DNA from 3 places in the Citrobacter koseri ATCC BAA-895 genome. Region 3 is predicted to be linked to each of the others. Evidence: predicted binding sites of a transcription regulator. Region 3 holds the regulator's gene; each other region holds the start of a gene.
What was found. The regulator Fur, encoded in region 3, represses iron uptake genes when iron is present. The targets are predictions, from matches to a motif close to ATAATAATGAGAACNACTATCAA.
Positions count from the first base shown of each region.

Region 1 (6,044 bases), 900 kb from region 3:
TGCACCGGCTGCCTTCCGGCAGCATGGCGACGCGGTCAGGCGTCAACGGTAATACCTGGTCGGGACTGACGGTCAATGCGCGCAAAATATCGCTCATCAAGGGTTCGGTCAGCGCCGGTAATTCTTCCGCCACGACCACCAGACGAACGTGCGCCGGAAGGGAAATCGCGATTTCCCCCTGTAGCGCGCCAGGGCGACGCAGCGACCACTGGGTAATGCCCAGTTGCTGTAATTGCCAGTCTCGTCGGGATGTCATAGCGAAACGCTCCTGTCTGTCAGGGGCGCAAATATAGCAAATTCGTCGAAACTGCGCCAACAAACAACTATAATCGCCGCCAGGAACAATAGAGGAACCTTTCATGTCTGCTTTTACCCCGGCAAGTGAAGTCTTGCTGCGCCACAGTGATGATTTCGAACAAAGCCGTATTCTGTTTGCCGGAGATTTGCAGGATGACCTGCCAGCCCGCTTCGAAAGCGCCGCCAGCCGCGTGCATACGCAACAATTCCACCACTGGCAGTTGTTAAGCCAGCTGATGGGCGAGAAGGCGCGCTTTAGCCTGGTCGCCCACGCTGACGACGTCGCGGACTGCGACACGCTGATCTACTACTGGCCGAAAAATAAACCTGAAGCCCAGTTCCAGTTGATGAATATCCTGTCGCTGCTGCCGCTCGGCACCGACATCTTCGTGGTGGGCGAAAACCGTAGCGGTGTTCGCAGCGCAGAGCAAATGCTGGCCGACTACGCGCCGCTGAACAAAATCGACAGCGCGCGCCGCTGCGGGCTGTATCATGGCCGTCTGGAAAAACAGCCTGTCTTTGATGCGGAAAAATACTGGGGCGAGTACCGCATTAACGATCTGACCATCAAAACGCTGCCCGGCGTTTTCAGCCGCGACGGTCTGGATGTCGGCAGCCAGTTGCTGCTTTCCACGCTGACGCCACATACCAAAGGCAAAGTGCTGGATGTCGGTTGCGGCGCAGGCGTGCTCTCTGCGGCCTTAGCCAGCCACTCGCCAAAAGTGCGTTTAACCCTGTGTGATGTTTCCGCGCCTGCCGTTGAGGCCAGTCGCGCAACGCTTGCGGCAAACGGCGTTGAGGGTGAGGTGTTCGCCAGTAACGTCTTTTCTGACGTAAAAGGGCGTTTTGATATGATCATCTCTAACCCGCCGTTCCACGATGGAATACAAACCAGCCTGGATGCCGCGCAAACGCTGATTCACGGCGCGGTTCGCCACCTCAACAGCGGCGGTGAGTTGCGCATCGTGGCTAACGCCTTCCTGCCCTACCCGAAAGTGCTGGATGAAACGTTTGGCTTCCACGAAGTGATTGCGCAAACCGGGCGCTTTAAAGTTTACCGCACGGTGATGACGCGCCAGGCGAAGAAATAGAGTGGTCATCGTAGGCCGGATAAAGTGCCTGCACCGCCATCCGGCATGGTTTGCGGATGCCGGATGGCACTTCGCTTATCCGGCCTACGGTTAGCGCCCATTTTTGCAGCAATCAATCCATCCTGCGTAATTAACTATTGACGAAAAGCTGAAAACCACTAGAATGCGCCTCCGTGGTAGCGATTCTTTTTAAGAATCGATGGTATGCGAAGGTGGCGGAATTGGTAGACGCGCTAGCTTCAGGTGTTAGTGTCCTTACGGACGTGGGGGTTCAAGTCCCCCCCCTCGCACCAAAACCACGTTGATATTGCTCGCACTGGGCGAAGGTGGCGGAATTGGTAGACGCGCTAGCTTCAGGTGTTAGTGTTCTTACGGACGTGGGGGTTCAAGTCCCCCCCCTCGCACCAACGAGGCGATATCAAAAAAGTAAGATGACTGTGCGAAGGTGGCGGAATTGGTAGACGCGCTAGCTTCAGGTGTTAGTGTCCTTACGGACGTGGGGGTTCAAGTCCCCCCCCTCGCACCAATTATCTTATTTCCCTTCTCTGTTTTACGTCTTGTTTGTTCATCCCTGATTCAAATTCATCATAACCAGCACCATGCCGCTGATCAGCGCGACACATGACGGCAGCAGGACGAAATGCCGTAAGCGTTTGTGATACAGCATCAACGAAGTCAGCAGTAATCCTAATACAATCAGTACCTTCCATGCGTCAATGGAGAGGCCGGCAAACGCCAGTCCGGTAATAAAAATACCCGGCAACAATATCCCCCATCCACTGCCCAGTGTACGCTGCAACATGGCTTTACCTCTGATACCGATAATGATAACCAATAGCATATGATAAAATTTCTCATTTGTCAGCAGTTCGTCACACTTCCTTGTATGAGATTGTCTTAACAATTGATGACATGAATTCAGCAAGGTGATAGATTGGGCGGTGGTTAACTTACAAACAATAAAAACGTTTATTTATGCGGGCTTTTTCCCGCACGTTATTTTTCATTTTGGCCCCAACCAGCGTAATTCATAGATAAATAACGACATTCAGATATGACAGCTCAATCCTGGCGCGCGCTACGCACCAAAAAATATCAATTCTCTTTACGCCTTTTTCTGTTTCTCAATGCGGTGTCCGGGCTGTTTACGCTTGTCTTTCCTCTTTATGAGGTCAGGGCTGTCTCAGTCCCGGCAATACTGCTCTTTGTTGCAAGTACGTTACTTCTGATATGGCACGGAAAATATACGCATAAAAAGATTAATATCCCCTTTATTTCTGTTATATCAGGCATATTGTGGGCCTGGCATATCACACTGAAATATAATGCTATGAACCATAGCGATTATACTTTTCTACTCATCGCCCTTCTCTGCGTGTTATTTATTGGCTCCATCGCCTTTGCTAATAATATCATTGCGTTTACGTTCCATTCATTGCCTTCCGTTCTGGCCTGCCTGTGGCTTAATGGCAGCGAACACGGCATACGGATTATTTATCTCATGGCGCTCCCGATGGCGGGCATTGCCATCCAGCATGTTATTCAAAAACGCTATGACGATTTCGCTCAACAGCTGATGTACAAACTGCTGGAAGAGAGAGAAACGCTGAACGGGCTGAGTATGCTCGATCCTTTGACTGGCCTGTATAATCGCCGCGGCCTGCAAAATAAGCTGAATACGCTCCTTGCTCTGGAAACGCACGAAGAACACTACGTATTGCTGCTGGATATCGATCACTTCAAAGCTTATAACGATCACTATGGGCACATGATGGGCGACCAGGCTCTCATTCGCGTTTCAGCCGCGATTCGTGACGCTGTCCGTTCCCGGGATATTGTCACCCGTTTTGGCGGCGAAGAGTTTATGGTCCTGCTGACCGCGACCGATCCACAGGAGGCGCGCACGACCGCCGAACGTATTCGCCAGAAGGTCTACGATCTCAAAATCCCACATATGTTTAATGTCAGCGTGGCGACCAATGTCACCATCAGCGTTGGCATCGCGCCGCTACTGGGTCAGGACATGGAGGCTGCAATCGTCAAGGCAGATAAAGCGCTGTATGAGGCCAAAAACCTGGGGCGCAACAACATTCTTGCGAGTGACGAACTGCGTACGGTCTGACACAGGGAGATATCATCGTGCTACCGCGCACAGCGTCACGACAAAGCGCTTGCCATCGACTATCGCTATCATTAGGATTAGCAATCATTATCATTTAGATTACTATCCTTATATACAGCGCTATGCCTTACCGTTCCGCACCGATCATTGAAGATGTCACCTGGCGAGCCCATCTCCAGCCTGAGATGCCCTCGCTGGCTGAAGCCGTGCGTGAAACGATAACCCGGACGCGCGAACATCTGCTTGATTTTATTCGGCTGGACGAACCGCACCCAACGGGCGCCATGACGCTGGCGCAGTGGGCTCGACCGGGTACGATGCGCTCTCTGCTGGCTATCTATTCCGACCATATTTATCGTCATCAACCGACGCAACCACGCGAAAATAAGCCGCTCATTTCACTTTGGGCGCAATGGTATATCGGTCTGATGGTACCGCCTCTGATGCTTGCCCTGCTCACCCAGGAAAGGGCCATTGACGTTTCGCCCGAGCACATGCACGTTGAGTTCCACGAAACCGGACGCGCAGCCTGTTTTTGGGTTGATGTTCATCAGGACGAGCGGGCAACCGCGCATTCTCCTCAACAGAGAATGGAAACGCTGATCGTCTCTGCGCTGATGCCGGTCGTTCAGGCACTGGAATCAACCGGCGATATTAACGGTAAGCTTATCTGGAGTAACACCGGGTATCTGATCAACTGGTATCTGACCGAAATGAAACCGCTGCTTGGCGAAGCCTTGCTGGCAACGCTGCGCCAGAGCTGCTTCTTCGAAAAGCAACTTTCCAGTGGTCAGGATAACCCGCTGTGGCGTACCGTCGTCCCTCGCGAAGGTCTGCTGGTGCGCCGAACCTGCTGTCAACGCTACCGGTTGCCAGACGTTCAGCAATGCGGTGACTGTACGCTGAAATAAACAAGGCGCCGCTGCGCCTTGTTCAACACGTCAGGCCATCTGCTGACTCTCCTCTTCTGCACGCCCGGCCTCTTCTGCCTCTTGCGCCAGAAGCTGCTTCTCATAAACCTTAAAGAACGGGAAGTATATGATGGCGGACACCAGCGCCAGTATGACCACCAGGATCGCCGCACGGTAGTCCCAGCCCAGTGCCCACGCAGCGCCAACCGGTGCGGGCGCAGTCCACGGCACCACGGAAATCACCCGCCCAATCAGATCCAGTTTCATCGCCGCCCACGCCAGCACGGCGTTCACCATTGGCGCCAGCAGGAACGGGATAAAGAACACCGGGTTCATCACAATCGGCGTCCCGAAAATAACCGGTTCGTTGATATTAAAGATACTCGGCACGACGCTTAAGCGGCCAATAGAGCGCAAATGTACGGAACGGCTGCGTAAATAACAAATCACCAGCCCCATCGTGGCGCCAGAACCGCCAATGACGATGAAGAAAGTCCAGAAGGCTTCCATGAAAATATGCGGCAACGGTGCCCCCTGCGCCAGCGCGGTCTGGTTCATACCGAGATTGGTCAGCCAGAACATTTGCAGCATCCCGGAGACAATCGCTGCTCCGTGAATCCCCGCAAACCACAGCAGATGCCCAATCAGCACCGCCAGCAAAATAGCGGGCAACGAATCCGCAGCGGAAACCAGCGGTTTAAAGATCGCCATGATCGCCTGTGGGATCAGCATATCGAACTGCGACTGGATCGCCAGGCTCAGCGGATACAAGGTCAGAACCACCACCAGCACCGGAATCAGCAGATCAAAGGAGTTCTTGATCATCGGCGGCACCTGGTCTGGCAGGCGAATGCCAATGTTATGCGCTTTCAGGAAGCGCATCATTTCAACACAGTAAATCGCCACCAGAATCGCGGTAAAAATCCCCGTTCCGCCCAGGCTGTCAACCGGCATAGTGCCGTTTGTTTTCGGCGCGGCAACCAGCAAGAAGGCCATGATCGAGAGCATGGCGCACATAAACGGATCTAACTGATGCGATTTAACATAGTGTTTGCCCAGGTTATAGGCAATGGCCGCACAGATATAGATGGACATGATCCCCATCGTCATATCAAACGGCGTCAAAATCTGGCTTTCAAACTGTTTCGCCAGCGCCAGCCAGCCACGGGCAAATCCCCAGGTGGTGTCCGGTGAGAAAGGAGGATAGGCGAAAACCAGCAGGAAGGAGCCGACAATCATAAACGGCATTGCCGAAATGAAACCATCACGAATCGCCATAACATGACGTTGTGAGGAAATACGTCCGGCAACGGGACTCACGTAGTTTTCGACAAACCGAAAAATCACATTAAACACAGCATGGTTGGTAGACATAGCGTTCTCCTGTCAGTCAAAACAACATAGACGTGCTGGCAGCAGCACCGCCGTGTAAGGGTCCATTACTACTTTTCGCGACCGCGCCGGGGAGAACACCAGCGATACAGCAGAGAGAATGAAGTTTCATAAATGGCTCTTATTATGTGATACAGAGGAAGTGACAGGTTCAGTATTAATCCCCGCCCGCCGGACTGCAACCGGTTACTGTAACCGGTTTCCGTGAATGTGAAGACGATCGAAAAATCG
Region 1 is NC_009792.1:3,190,917-3,196,960, forward strand. Features, by position in the region: gene CKO_RS14660 (DNA polymerase III subunit psi) at 1-256, opposite strand, end outside; gene rsmC (16S rRNA (guanine(1207)-N(2))-methyltransferase RsmC) at 360-1,388, shown strand; tRNA gene CKO_RS14670 (tRNA-Leu) at 1,595-1,681, shown strand; tRNA gene CKO_RS14675 (tRNA-Leu) at 1,709-1,795, shown strand; tRNA gene CKO_RS14680 (tRNA-Leu) at 1,828-1,914, shown strand; gene CKO_RS14685 (DUF1435 domain-containing protein) at 1,954-2,190, opposite strand; gene CKO_RS14690 (GGDEF domain-containing protein) at 2,443-3,510, shown strand; gene fhuF (siderophore-iron reductase FhuF) at 3,633-4,421, shown strand; gene CKO_RS14700 (PTS sugar transporter subunit IIC) at 4,452-5,795, opposite strand.
Region 1: the regulator Fur is predicted to act here: its motif matches at 3,566-3,588, upstream of fhuF (siderophore-iron reductase FhuF).

Region 2 (6,044 bases), 1.1 Mb from region 3:
CTGATTGATGCAGTAACCCGATGGGGCGATTAAGTGAAACAGGGACATGGCAATTCCTTGCTGACATCTAAAACCAAATGTATATCATGCCGATTGAGCATGTCGTTGTCACTCGCAGCGGCGAATTCCGGCTATAAGGATAGATGACGTGAAATTGAGATGGTTTGCTTTTTTGGTTGTATTGCTGGCGGGCTGTAGTTCAAAGCAGGATTACAAGAATCCGCCCTGGAACGCCGAAGTCCCGGTTAAACGGGCAATGCAGTGGATGCCGATAAGTGAAAAAGCCGGGGAAGCCTGGGGCGTCAGCCCGCGTCTGATTACCGCGATCATCGCGATTGAATCGGGCGGTAATCCGACGGTGGTCAGTAAATCCGGGGCGGTTGGGTTAATGCAACTGAAGGCCTCGACGTCCGGGCGCGATGTTTATCGTCATATGGGCTGGAGCGGCGAACCGTCGACCAGCGAACTGAAAAACCCGGAGCGGAATATCTCGATGGGGACGGCGTACCTGAGTATTCTGGAACACGGGTCGCTGGCCGGTATTAACGATCCGCAGGTGATGCAGTACGCGCTGGTGGTCTCTTATGCCAATGGCGCGGGCGCGCTGCTGCGCACGTTCTCTTCCGATCGCAAAAAAGCGATTGAGAAAATCAACGATCTGAGCGCGGATGAGTTTTTCGAGCACGTTGCCAAAAATCATCCTGCGCCACAGGCGCCGCGTTATATCTGGAAACTCCAGCAAGCGCTGGATGCGATGTAACCCGCACGGGGGTTATTCACGCACCTTATTGGATTTTTCCCGCGCTTCCCGTTCAAGAGAGAAAATAATCCGCTGTAATTCCCGCTCCACCGCCGGGCTGACGTTGAGAAAACGAAAGCTCAGGCGGGGAGTGGTAATCGTCTCATTTTTACCGTCAATCACTCTGCGTTCGCTGATGGAAATAAGCTGGGCGTCAAAGTGGAAAACGCCCCATTGCCCCATGTTCAGCTCAATTTGCGAAAAGCGCATGCCTTCGGTTAATCCGGCGGGTTTTGTCGCTTCCAGCAATGCGCCCATGCCGCCCAGCGAGAGATCGAACAAGCGAAAACGTAGCGTGTTGTCGTCCGGCATTTTCGCCTGGCAGTAGTAGGGGGGATGTAAAGGCGCGGAAATACGGAAATACTCCCGGCGCTGAACGAACCACAGCTCGGGCGGCAGCGCGGTAATAAATGCCGGAAGCTGCCGGTATTCGCCACTGGTGAGCTGATCCAGCGTGAACTCCACTTTCGCGCCCTGCGTTTCTGCGGTAATGGTTATCTGTCTGGCGCGCTGAACGGCGATGTTTTCATAGTCCTGGCTGCCGAAATCCATCACCAGTTTTTCCGCGTTAACGTCCAGAATCTTACTGATGAACTGCCCCCCGGCCCAGGAGATGCGTAGCGGCGCCTGGCTCTTGTTTAAATCTTTGAGTACGCCTAATACCGCCAACGGGTTTTGCTTCAGGAACTGCTCACTGTAGTGACTCACGCGTAATGACTCCTGGATGCCTGACAGATTATCGTTTGGTTATCGGCATGGCATGACGGAACTTAAGACAAATGGGTGAAATTTTTATCAACGCCAGCGCATAACGTCGCAGGATGAAAAGCATGGCCGGTTGATTTGCCTATACTTAAGGGACTGGCGCAAGAACGTCTTGCGCATGCTTTCACTGGAAAGAGGGCCTGAATATGGGAATTATTGCCTGGATTATTTTTGGTCTGATTGCAGGTGTTATCGCTAAGCTGATTATGCCGGGTCGCGATGGCGGTGGTTTTATACTGACCTGTATTCTCGGTATCGTTGGTGCGGTTGTCGGCGGCTGGCTGGCAACCATGTTTGGTATCGGCGGCAGCATCAGCGGGTTCAATCTTCACAGTTTCCTGGTGGCCGTCGTCGGGGCGATTGTTGTGCTCGGCGTTTTTCGCCTTCTGCGGCGCAATTAAATGAACAGAGCGGATGTGGGGATGAGGGCGTAAATCGGCGACATGCTACCCTGGCGTGTTTTCCGTTCACTTGATGCCCATTATCGCTCTGGCGCATTATCAGTCGTGAACGTGTCAGGGGAGGCGTCTTCCCGGCACGTTTACGGGGATTCAACAGACGTCAGAACAATCTGTATTCCTGAGCAACGCCTGGCCGGATTAACGGCGAAAGCTGGCTTGATTTGTGAATAAAAATGAGAATAATTGTCATTCCATTTCACATATAATAATTTGCTCATGAAAACAACTCATCGTTTCACATTACGCGCGCTCTCTGGATGTATCACCTTAGCCCTGACTGTCCCGTCTTATGCTGAAGAGGCAAAAGAGTCGACCATTGTGGTCACCGCCGCCGGGCAGGAGAGCCTTCTTCCGGCCTGGACCAACAGCGCCACCAAATCCGCCGTGCCGGAAAGCAAAACGCCGCAGGTGATCAACACCATCGACAGGCAGGAGATTGAGCAACGCCACGCCAACTCGGTGAATGAAATTCTGCGCTACGCGCCGGGCGTGTCAACGGAAGTTCGCGGTAATACCTCCTATATGAGTGAATATAAGATTCGCGGTTTTACGGTGGATCAGGAGTATTACAACGGCCTGCAACTGCCGTACAACGTGACCGGGAATACCAAAGCGCGTATTGATCCGCTGCTGATTGAAAGCGTGGATATTCTGAAAGGCCCGGCCTCGGTGCTGTACGGCAATGGCTCGCCGGGTGGACTGGTAAACATCCAGAGTAAAAAACCGCAGGCGGAACAGAAAACGGAAGTGGGCTTCAACACCGGCACCCGTAATCTGAAAGAGGGTTATCTGGATTCAACCGGGCAAATCAGCGACAGCGACTGGAACTACCGTTTACTCGGCAAAGCGACGGAAGGGGATGATCAACCGCATACCTCCCGCTATGAAAACTATCTGGTTGCCCCGTCCGTTACCTGGCAACCGGACAACAAAACGCGTCTGACGATTGATGCGCTGGCGCAGAATACACCGTCGCTGTCGCCTTCCAACCCGCTGCCCATTTCTTATCTGCGTTCAGAGTATGCGGGGCGCCGTGATTTTGCCGGAGATGAGTGGAGCGGCTTTAAGCAGCGTCAATGGATGCTGGGTTACAGCTTTGAACACCAGTTTGACAGCGGCTGGGGCTTCAATCAGAAAGCGCGCTACTTTGATGTGGATACCCACCAGCGCAGCGTCTACTCCACCGGAAATACGGGGAATCCGGTCTGGGAGTTGAACCGGTTTGCCTACACGACCGATGAAGACCTGAAAAGTTTTAACATCGACAACCAGGTTACGAAAACGGTAGTGTCAGGCGACTGGCAACACCATCTGCTGGCAGGCTTCGATTACCAGAAGCTCGACAGCCATTACTTCTACCGCTATGCCAGCAGCACGCCGGGGATCGACATGCGCCACCCGAACTATCGTCAGATTCATACCGACGATTTAGGGCTGAGTACTGCGCAGAATAACCGTCTCTCTTATCAGCAGAATGGTTATTATCTTCAGGATCAGATTGCGTTTGGCGGCCTGAACCTGCTGGCGAGCGTGCGTTACGATGACTATCGTTCCGCCACGACCGACTATCTGCAAAACGGCGATAAAACCTGGATTTCACAGGATCGCGTCACCAAACGTTTCGGTGCGTTATATGCGTTTGAAAATGGGATCTCTCCATTTATCAGTTATTCCGAAGGCTTTAAGCCGATCTCGCCGCAAGGGACACTGACCTCGAAAGAGGTGAAGCCGACCACCAGCAAGCAGGTTGAGGGCGGGGTGAAATACCTGCTGGCGGAATACGCGACCACCTTTACCGCATCGGTGTTTAATATCCGCCAGAAAAATGTGCTTTCCGCCACGCCAACCTGGGATTACCGCCAGACCGGCGAGATTGAGTCAAAAGGGGCCGAACTGTCGATTGTCAGCCGTCCGGCGGATAACGTCACGCTGATCGCCAACTATGCCTATACCCATGCGATCAACACGGAAGATGAAACGTATGAAGGCAAACGTCCGACTCAGGTGCCGGAAAACGCGTTTAACCTGTGGGGCGATTACACCTTTGATAATACGCCGCTGCGCGGGCTGAACGTTGGCGCGGGCGTCCGTTATACCGGGCCGATGGAGATCTCGCCAGCTAACGACAAAGGCAAACTCGGCGGCACGACGCAGTATGATATGGCCGTCTCTTACCGTCTGGGAGAGGCGATCCCATCGTTGAGCGGGGTGACGCTGAAGGCCAGTGCGCAGAATATTACCAACAAAGAGACGTTTAGCTGTTACGACGACAACAACTGCTGGATTGGTCGCGACCGCACCGTTCAGGTTGGCGCCAGCTACAGCTTCTGATAGCAACCCGGCCTGCAATTGCGCAGGCCGGGTTCGTTTTCATTCGGCGGAACAATCAGAACTTATATTCCACCCCGGCCCAGAAATTACGGCCTTCCTCGATAAACCCTTCGCTGTAGGCATACTTCGTATCGAACAGGTTGTTCACGGACGCGTTGACGCTAAAACCGTAGCCCACCGCATAATCCGCGCGGATATGGGTAATGGCAAATCCGCCCGCTTTCTGTGAACCGTCTGAATTGCTGTAGCTGGAGGAACGCGCTTCTTCTGACAGCGTAACACTCAGCGGTTCCCACGGCTTGAGCGTCATCCATGCGGTGAGCGTCTGCGTTGGCAAATCGGTGATTTCACCGATTTCATCACGCTTGACGTCCGCGTGGATCAGCCCATAGCTCAGCCCGACATCCAGCATTTCAGACACATTGCCTTTGATTCCGGCATCCAGACCGGTGTAATCCACCCGGCCGCTATTGCGGTTCTGGATCGTATCGGCATCAATGTTGTGCGACAGGATTGCGTCGGTCACACGGTTATAGTACACGCTGACCTCGAATCCCCAGTCGCGGGTCAGCGAACCGTTCCAGGTCAGATCCACGCTGCGGGCGCGTTCGGGTTTTAACTGCGGGTTGACGATAGCCACCTGGTTATACGCCGGTTTCGACGTGGTATACCGCTCTTTGAGCGTCGGGAAACGCGTCCGGTCAGAGTAAGAGAGCGCCAGCGTGTCCTCGTTTGCGAAGTGGTATTTGGTCATGACCTGCCAGTTAAACGCCGACTGGTTGTTGTCGTCGTAGTGGGTTACGCTGCCGTCTTTTTCGTGTTTCATCCCTTCCAGACTGTCACGCCAGTCATAGCTAATACCGGCCACGACATCCACATTATCGGCTGCGGCCCACTGGTATTCGCTGGCTAACGACCAGGTACGGTCTTCATAGCGATCGTATGCCGCATGCGGCGCGCCTTTTTCACGGTGGACGTCATCTTTCCAGTTAACGGCGAACGAGAGCAGATCGTTTTCACGCATTTCGGCGGCGAGTTGTAACCCTGCGCCATCGCTGTAATCAGAATAGTGGCTATAGCTGCCTTTCTTGTTTTTCAGGTCGGCAAGGGAGTTGTACATCATCAGCGTGTTTTCAAAGGTGTCGCGATAAAGCCGGCTTTTCAGCGTAAAGCGATCGCCCAGATGCGTGGTGCCCTGATAGTAATAACTCTCTTTATCGTATTGCGGCCACTGCCAGTAGCGCGACTTCTGGCTGCTGGTGCCTGCGTATGGCGGGTTGTCTTTTTCACCGTCCTGGTTGATATAGGTCAGGGTGTACTCGTCATTTTCGCGCGGCGTGAAGCCCAACTTAACAATGCCCCGTTTATCATCTGCCGACGAGTTGATCATCTTCCCGTTGCTGCCTGCAATGGCGTTGTCCACCCCGTGCGGCAGACCCAGGAAATCCTGCTTCAACTGGCTACCGCTGACTTGCAGATAACCCAGCTCATTACTGGCGCCAAACGAGGCGTGCATATCGTGGGCGTTATCTTTGCTCCGGCTCCATCCCTGGCGATAACCGATGCTCCCTTCGAGAGGTTTTGTCGGTTTTTTGGTGGTGATGTTGATCGCGCCGCCCATCTGGTTAGGGCCTTGCAACAGCGATGAGTAGCCTTTGGACACCTCAACGGAGGCAATGTCCGAGGTG
Region 2 is NC_009792.1:1,156,317-1,162,360, forward strand. Features, by position in the region: gene ldcA (muramoyltetrapeptide carboxypeptidase) at 1-48, opposite strand, end outside; gene emtA (membrane-bound lytic murein transglycosylase EmtA) at 149-760, shown strand; gene ycgR (flagellar brake protein YcgR) at 773-1,507, opposite strand; gene CKO_RS05180 (GlsB/YeaQ/YmgE family stress response membrane protein) at 1,711-1,965, shown strand; gene CKO_RS05185 (TonB-dependent siderophore receptor) at 2,242-4,356, shown strand; gene CKO_RS05190 (TonB-dependent receptor plug domain-containing protein) at 4,412-6,044, opposite strand, start outside.
Region 2: the regulator Fur is predicted to act here: its motif matches at 2,193-2,215, upstream of CKO_RS05185 (TonB-dependent siderophore receptor).

Region 3 (6,044 bases):
GGAACAGTCCATACGGATTGCGCCGTCTTTGTCGAGATGCATAAAGCGGAACGTCTGATCAACGTGATCGTTAACGATAGTCAGGTTCAGGTTGTAGTGCTTAGCAATACGCTTCCAGTATTCGATACCGGAACCGCCCAGCGGATCGACGCCCAGCGTCAGGCCCGCTTTCTGAATCGCCGCCATATCGACGATATCCGCCAGCCCTTCAACGAACGGCTGCACCAGATCCTGCTCTTTAACATGGCCTGAGGCCATCGCCGCATCCAGAGAGATACGCTTCACGCCCTTCAGGCCGTCAGCCAGCAGCGCGTTGGCCCTGTCTTCCACCACTTTGGTGACGTTGGTATCCGCCGGGCCGCCGTTTGGCGGGTTGTACTTAATTCCGCCGTCTTCCGGTGGGTTGTGAGATGGCGTGATCACGATGCCATCAGCCAGCGGGCCGCCTTTTTTATTGTGAACCAGGATAGCGTTGGAAACGGCAGGCGTTGGCGTGAAGCCATTGTTTTCCTGCACGATGACATCAACACCGTTCGCCGCCAGCACTTCCAGTACAGAGATAAATGCCGGTTCAGACAGCGCGTGGGTATCTTTGCCCACATAACAAGGACCAGTGATACCGTTTTTTGCACGCTCTTCCGCAATCGCCTGGGCGATCGCCAGGATGTGCGGCTCGTTAAAACTATGACGACCTGCGCTACCGCGATGCCCGGACGTACCGAACTTCACGGCGTGCTCTGCATTCCCTGCTTCGGGTTTCAGTACATAGTACTGTGCCGTCAGTTGGGCGACGTTAATCAAATCACTCTGTTGCGCAGGTTGACCTGCACGGTTGTGGATTGCCATTGCCTGGTCCTTTTAATGCAAGGATTAAATTGTTCCGCAAACCTTCTCAATCAATTCCGCCGGGAATTGCATTGACTGCATGATGTGTTCAACCATGCTGCATTTACGGCCGGTGTTGGTGTTGGTAATCACCCAATACGGCGTGCCGGGCACATGTTTCGGTTTAGTTTGATTACCATTTTTCAGCAGCGTGTGTTCATCAGCCGCAAAATAGACGCGCGTACGGCCATGCAACGACTCCGTCGCTTCGGCAAACGCGCGATTATCCAGTGAGTAGAGTGTAGACAGCACCAGCATGAAGCGGTTTACCGCTTTCTTCTGCTCCGCGTACTCGTCGGAAAGCAGCAGTTCACGCATGGCGCGGACTTTATCTTTTACGGGGTTGACGGGCTTCGCTTCCACGATAGCAGGTTGCGCGATGCGAACCTCTTTCGCCGCCGGAGTGACAGGCTGTGATACGGCGGAAAACTTCAACATGCGCCGTAAAATGTCGGATGCGCTCTCGCCAATATGCTTGGTGTGGCTGGCAATATAGCTATAGAGTTCATCATCAACTTCAATCGTTTTCATCTTAATCCAGTGCGGTGTCTTATCTGAATACAAGTCGTTGGGATTACCTGCACGTAGTGTAAAGGCAAATTCCAACAGCGGATAGCGTCAAACCTGGCTGACGGAAAAACTCGGAGTAAACCGTAGTTGTTGCAGCCCTGTGGCAGAATAGTCAACATAATACCCTAACCCGACAGAGCGAAAAAAAGAACTTTGCCATGAAATTGAATATCCGAGCGCAAACTGCACAAAACCTGCACAATAATTCTCCCATCGTCCTCGTTCACGGTTTGTTTGGCAGCCTGGACAACCTCGGCGTGCTGGCGCGCGACCTGGTGACCGATCACGATATCATTCAGGTTGATATGCGCAACCACGGTCTCTCCCCTCGCGATCCGGTGATGGACTACCCGGCAATGGCGCAAGACTTACTGGATACCATTGATGCCGAAGGCATTGAGAAAGCCACCTTTATCGGCCACTCCATGGGCGGTAAAGCGGTAATGGCGCTCACCGCGCTGGCGCCGGAGCGTATTGACCAGTTGGTCGCGATCGACATCGCGCCGGTCGATTACCACGTTCGCCGCCACGATGAAATCTTCGCCGCCATCAATGCCGTCACCGACGCGGGCGCCGAAACCCGTCAACAGGCCGCCACCGTTATGCGTCAACATCTGCAAGAAGAAGGCGTCATCCAGTTTCTGCTGAAATCGTTTATCGACGGCGAATGGCGCTTTAACGTACCGGTGTTGTGGGAACAGTATCCACATATTGTGGGCTGGGAGACCATTCCAGCCTGGGATCGCCCGGTGTTGTTTATCCCCGGCGGCAACTCGCCTTATGTGACCGAAGCATATCGTCACGATCTGCTGGCGCAGTTCCCTCAGGCGCGGGCGCACGTCATCGCCGGAGCGGGCCACTGGGTTCACGCGGAAAAACCCGATGCGGTGCTGCGCGCCATTCGTCGCTATCTGGCAGATAAGGCCAACTGATTAAAAACTCAGCGTCCGCGCGCGATTACGTCCGCGGGCGTTGGCGTGTCTGCCTTGCTGATGTATGATGGCGCGCTATCCATCCGGGCAGACGCCTGGCTGATTGTTTCCCCGAAGTCACCAAAATCATGGCCAAAGAACAAACGGACCGTACGACATTAGATCTGTTCGCACACGAGCGTCGCCCGGGACGACCCAAAACCAATCCGCTTTCGCGTGATGAACAGCTGCGCATTAATAAGCGTAACCAGCTAAAACGCGACAAAGTACGTGGCCTTAAGCGTGTCGAACTGAAACTCAACGCTGAGGCTGTCGATGCGCTGAACGAGCTGGCCGAATCCCGCAATATGAGCCGTAGCGAACTCATCGAAGAGATGCTGATGACTCAACTGGCAGCGCTGCGCGGCCAGGGCGTAGTCTGAAAAACTGCTCAATATCATAAATCATGTAGCACAGAGTGCAGTCCCGCGTGATTGCTGTTTCCGCATGCCTGACTGTTCTGCTATGATTGCCCTTATCTGCGGGCAATACGCCACCACCATTTCAATAAGTTTCAAGAGGTTATTTTACTCATGGCAATCACTGGCATCTTTTTCGGCAGCGACACCGGTAATACCGAAAATATCGCAAAAATGATTCAAAAACAGCTTGGTAAAGACGTTGCCGATGTGCATGACATTGCGAAAAGCAGCAAAGAGGACCTGGAAGGGTACGACATCCTGCTGCTGGGCATCCCGACCTGGTACTACGGTGAAGCGCAATGTGACTGGGATGACTTCTTCCCGACTCTCGAAGAGATTGATTTTAACGGTAAACTGGTGGCGCTGTTCGGCTGCGGCGACCAGGAAGATTACGCAGAATATTTCTGCGACGCGTTAGGCACCATCCGCGACATCATTGAGCCGCGCGGCGCGACCATCGTCGGTCACTGGCCAACGGCGGGCTACCATTTTGAAGCGTCCAAAGGTCTGGCTGACGACGATCACTTTGTTGGTCTGGCTATCGACGAAGACCGTCAGCCTGAACTGACCGCAGATCGCGTTGAAAAATGGGTTAAACAGATTTCCGGCGAACTGCACCTCGACGAAATCATTAACGCCTGATTTTGTGCGGCGCAGAAAAGCATCTGCGTCGCATCAATAGATAAAACCAATTAAAATAATTGCTACAAATTTGTAACTTTCTTGCCTGACCCTGTACAATGTCCGGGTGTTATTCTGGTATTGCACAGTGTGTTTGTTGGCGATACCTCGTTTTTATTAACAATATTTGCCGGAGGCTTGCAGTTTTCATTTAGGCGTGGCAGTTCTATAATGAAACGCATGATCTCAAGTGCAATTTCTGTCACTTCTTTGTTTGAAGTGAATCGTTTAGCAACAGGACAGATTCCGCATGACTGACAACAATACCGCATTAAAGAAGGCTGGCCTGAAAGTAACGCTTCCTCGTTTAAAAATTCTGGAAGTTCTTCAGGAACCGGATAACCATCACGTCAGTGCGGAAGATTTATATAAACGTCTGATCGACATGGGTGAAGAGATTGGGCTGGCGACCGTGTACCGTGTGCTGAACCAGTTTGATGACGCCGGTATCGTAACCCGCCACAATTTTGAAGGCGGTAAATCCGTTTTTGAGCTGACCCAACAGCATCATCACGATCACCTTATTTGCCTCGATTGTGGCAAAGTGATCGAATTCAGTGATGATTCTATCGAAGCGCGCCAGCGTGAGATTGCGGCTAAGCATGGCATTCGTTTGACGAACCACAGCCTCTATCTCTACGGCCACTGCGCTGAAGGCGATTGCCGGGAAGACGAGCACGCGCACGACGCGAAGTAATGTGAACCCTCCTAAAAAGCCAACCGACCGGTTGGCTTTTTTTATGCCTCCGACCCGGTAGCGGCCTTAAAAAACGCAAACGGGCGGAGAGAACTCTCCGCCCGCCATTAACCCGCCCTGCTTTTATTTGGCGCTATTTTTGCTGCGAATTTCCTGCCAGATTTTGTCGCAATCGGCGGTCACCGCCTGATCGTTCCCCGTACGCGTAGCCTGAATGCACTGCTGGTAATCCAGTATGCGCACGCTCTCTTCTGTAGCAAACTGCTTGTGCTGGTCATCTTTCTTCAGCACGTTCAGTACACTCTGACAGGCCTCAATTTTCTCTGGCGAACCTTGCGCCGTATTGATGCAGGCGCTATATGCCTCTTTTAACTGACTGTCTTCTTTCGGCGCGGTTGGCTGCGCGCAGGCCACCAGTCCCGATGCCATCATGGCGATGAGTAACAGTTTTTTCATATCAGTGTCCTCAACGTTGCGGCAGACAAATCGCCTGCCGCAACGAGCATCAGAAAATAGTGAACGGAGCGATAACCATGAACTTCACGTCACGTTCATCCTGGAAGATGTTGCCGTAACCGCCGCCCCAGCTTGGGATGTTGGAGTGGTTGTCATATTCCGTGAAGTGCAGTTTAAACATGGTGCCTTTGGCACGGCCTTCCTGTAGGGTGTAGACCGCATCAAGGCTGTAAGAAGACTCTTCAATGGTACGGTTTTTGTCATAGTACGCATCCGGGGTAATCTGCCAGGTTGATGGCTTCGCGTCCCAGGCGTAAACGTATGACGCCCCCACTGCCCAGCCCGGCAGGTTCCAGTTTTTCAGATCGTACATCGCACCGAAGAAGACGGCTTTTTCGCCGTTGGCGTTAAAGTCTGAGCGGTTATCCCACCAGATATCCAGACGACCGTTTGAGGATGCGTAAGTTGGCGTCATACGTTGCAGGAAGTAACCTTGTTGACCGTCCGCCTTAACCCAGGTCCCTTCCAGGCGCAAATCGACGACTTCGGCCACTTTGTAACCGAAAGTCAGCGCCTGCAACCAGGCGGTGCCGTCATAAATATCGTTTACGCTGCGATCATCAACTTTGTCGCGCGCACCATAGAACTGATAGCTGGTGGTGAACGGGTTGCCGCCCAAATCAAATTTGTAGCTGGCTTTAGCAAAATACTGGTCGACATACCCTTCTGACTGACCAAATGCCGCTTCCAGCACGAGGTCATTTTTGAAATCGTATTTAGCACCGATAGAATGGAGGTAATCCACTTTGGTCTTTTTATCGGCCTGATAGAATTTATCAACATCGGTGTGCCACGGCGCTTTATATTGGTTGGCCCACATATAGGAGAAACTCAGCGCGCCCGCATCACCGTAGTCAAAATTCGCTCCGGCTTCCGCACCCTGATAAGTACCCGGCATAAAGCTCCAGTGCGGCGCTAACAGCGTCTGACCGGTCGGCTGGATATACCCCGCACGCGCCCAGGTTGGCCCGTACTTAAATTTTGCCGCGGCTTTATAAAGGCTGATCCCGCTCTTATCGCCAGAATAATCTTCATCGTAACCTTTATTCTTTTTCGAGAAGGCGATTTCGTTGGGGTGTCCGCTGTCGCCGTTTTCCGCCATTTCTATCGCGGTAAATGCCGCGATATCCAGACCGAACATATCAGCCGCATAACCAGACTGGAAATCCAGATTGGCGTTCCAGGTCGCGTGTGAAAGGTTGGTTTTATATTTGTCATCGTCGGTGACATCTTTACGGTCACGCTCACGCTGCCAGTAATAGATGCCGCCTGTTAACGTGGAATCGTCAATAAAGCCTTCGG
Region 3 is NC_009792.1:2,290,340-2,296,383, forward strand. Features, by position in the region: gene pgm (phosphoglucomutase (alpha-D-glucose-1,6-bisphosphate-dependent)) at 1-846, opposite strand, end outside; gene seqA (replication initiation negative regulator SeqA) at 871-1,416, opposite strand; gene ybfF (esterase) at 1,614-2,387, shown strand; gene ybfE (LexA regulated protein) at 2,516-2,809, shown strand; gene fldA (flavodoxin FldA) at 2,960-3,490, shown strand; gene fur (ferric iron uptake transcriptional regulator) at 3,780-4,226, shown strand; gene chiQ (ChiQ/YbfN family lipoprotein) at 4,350-4,682, opposite strand; gene chiP (chitoporin ChiP) at 4,732-6,044, opposite strand, start outside.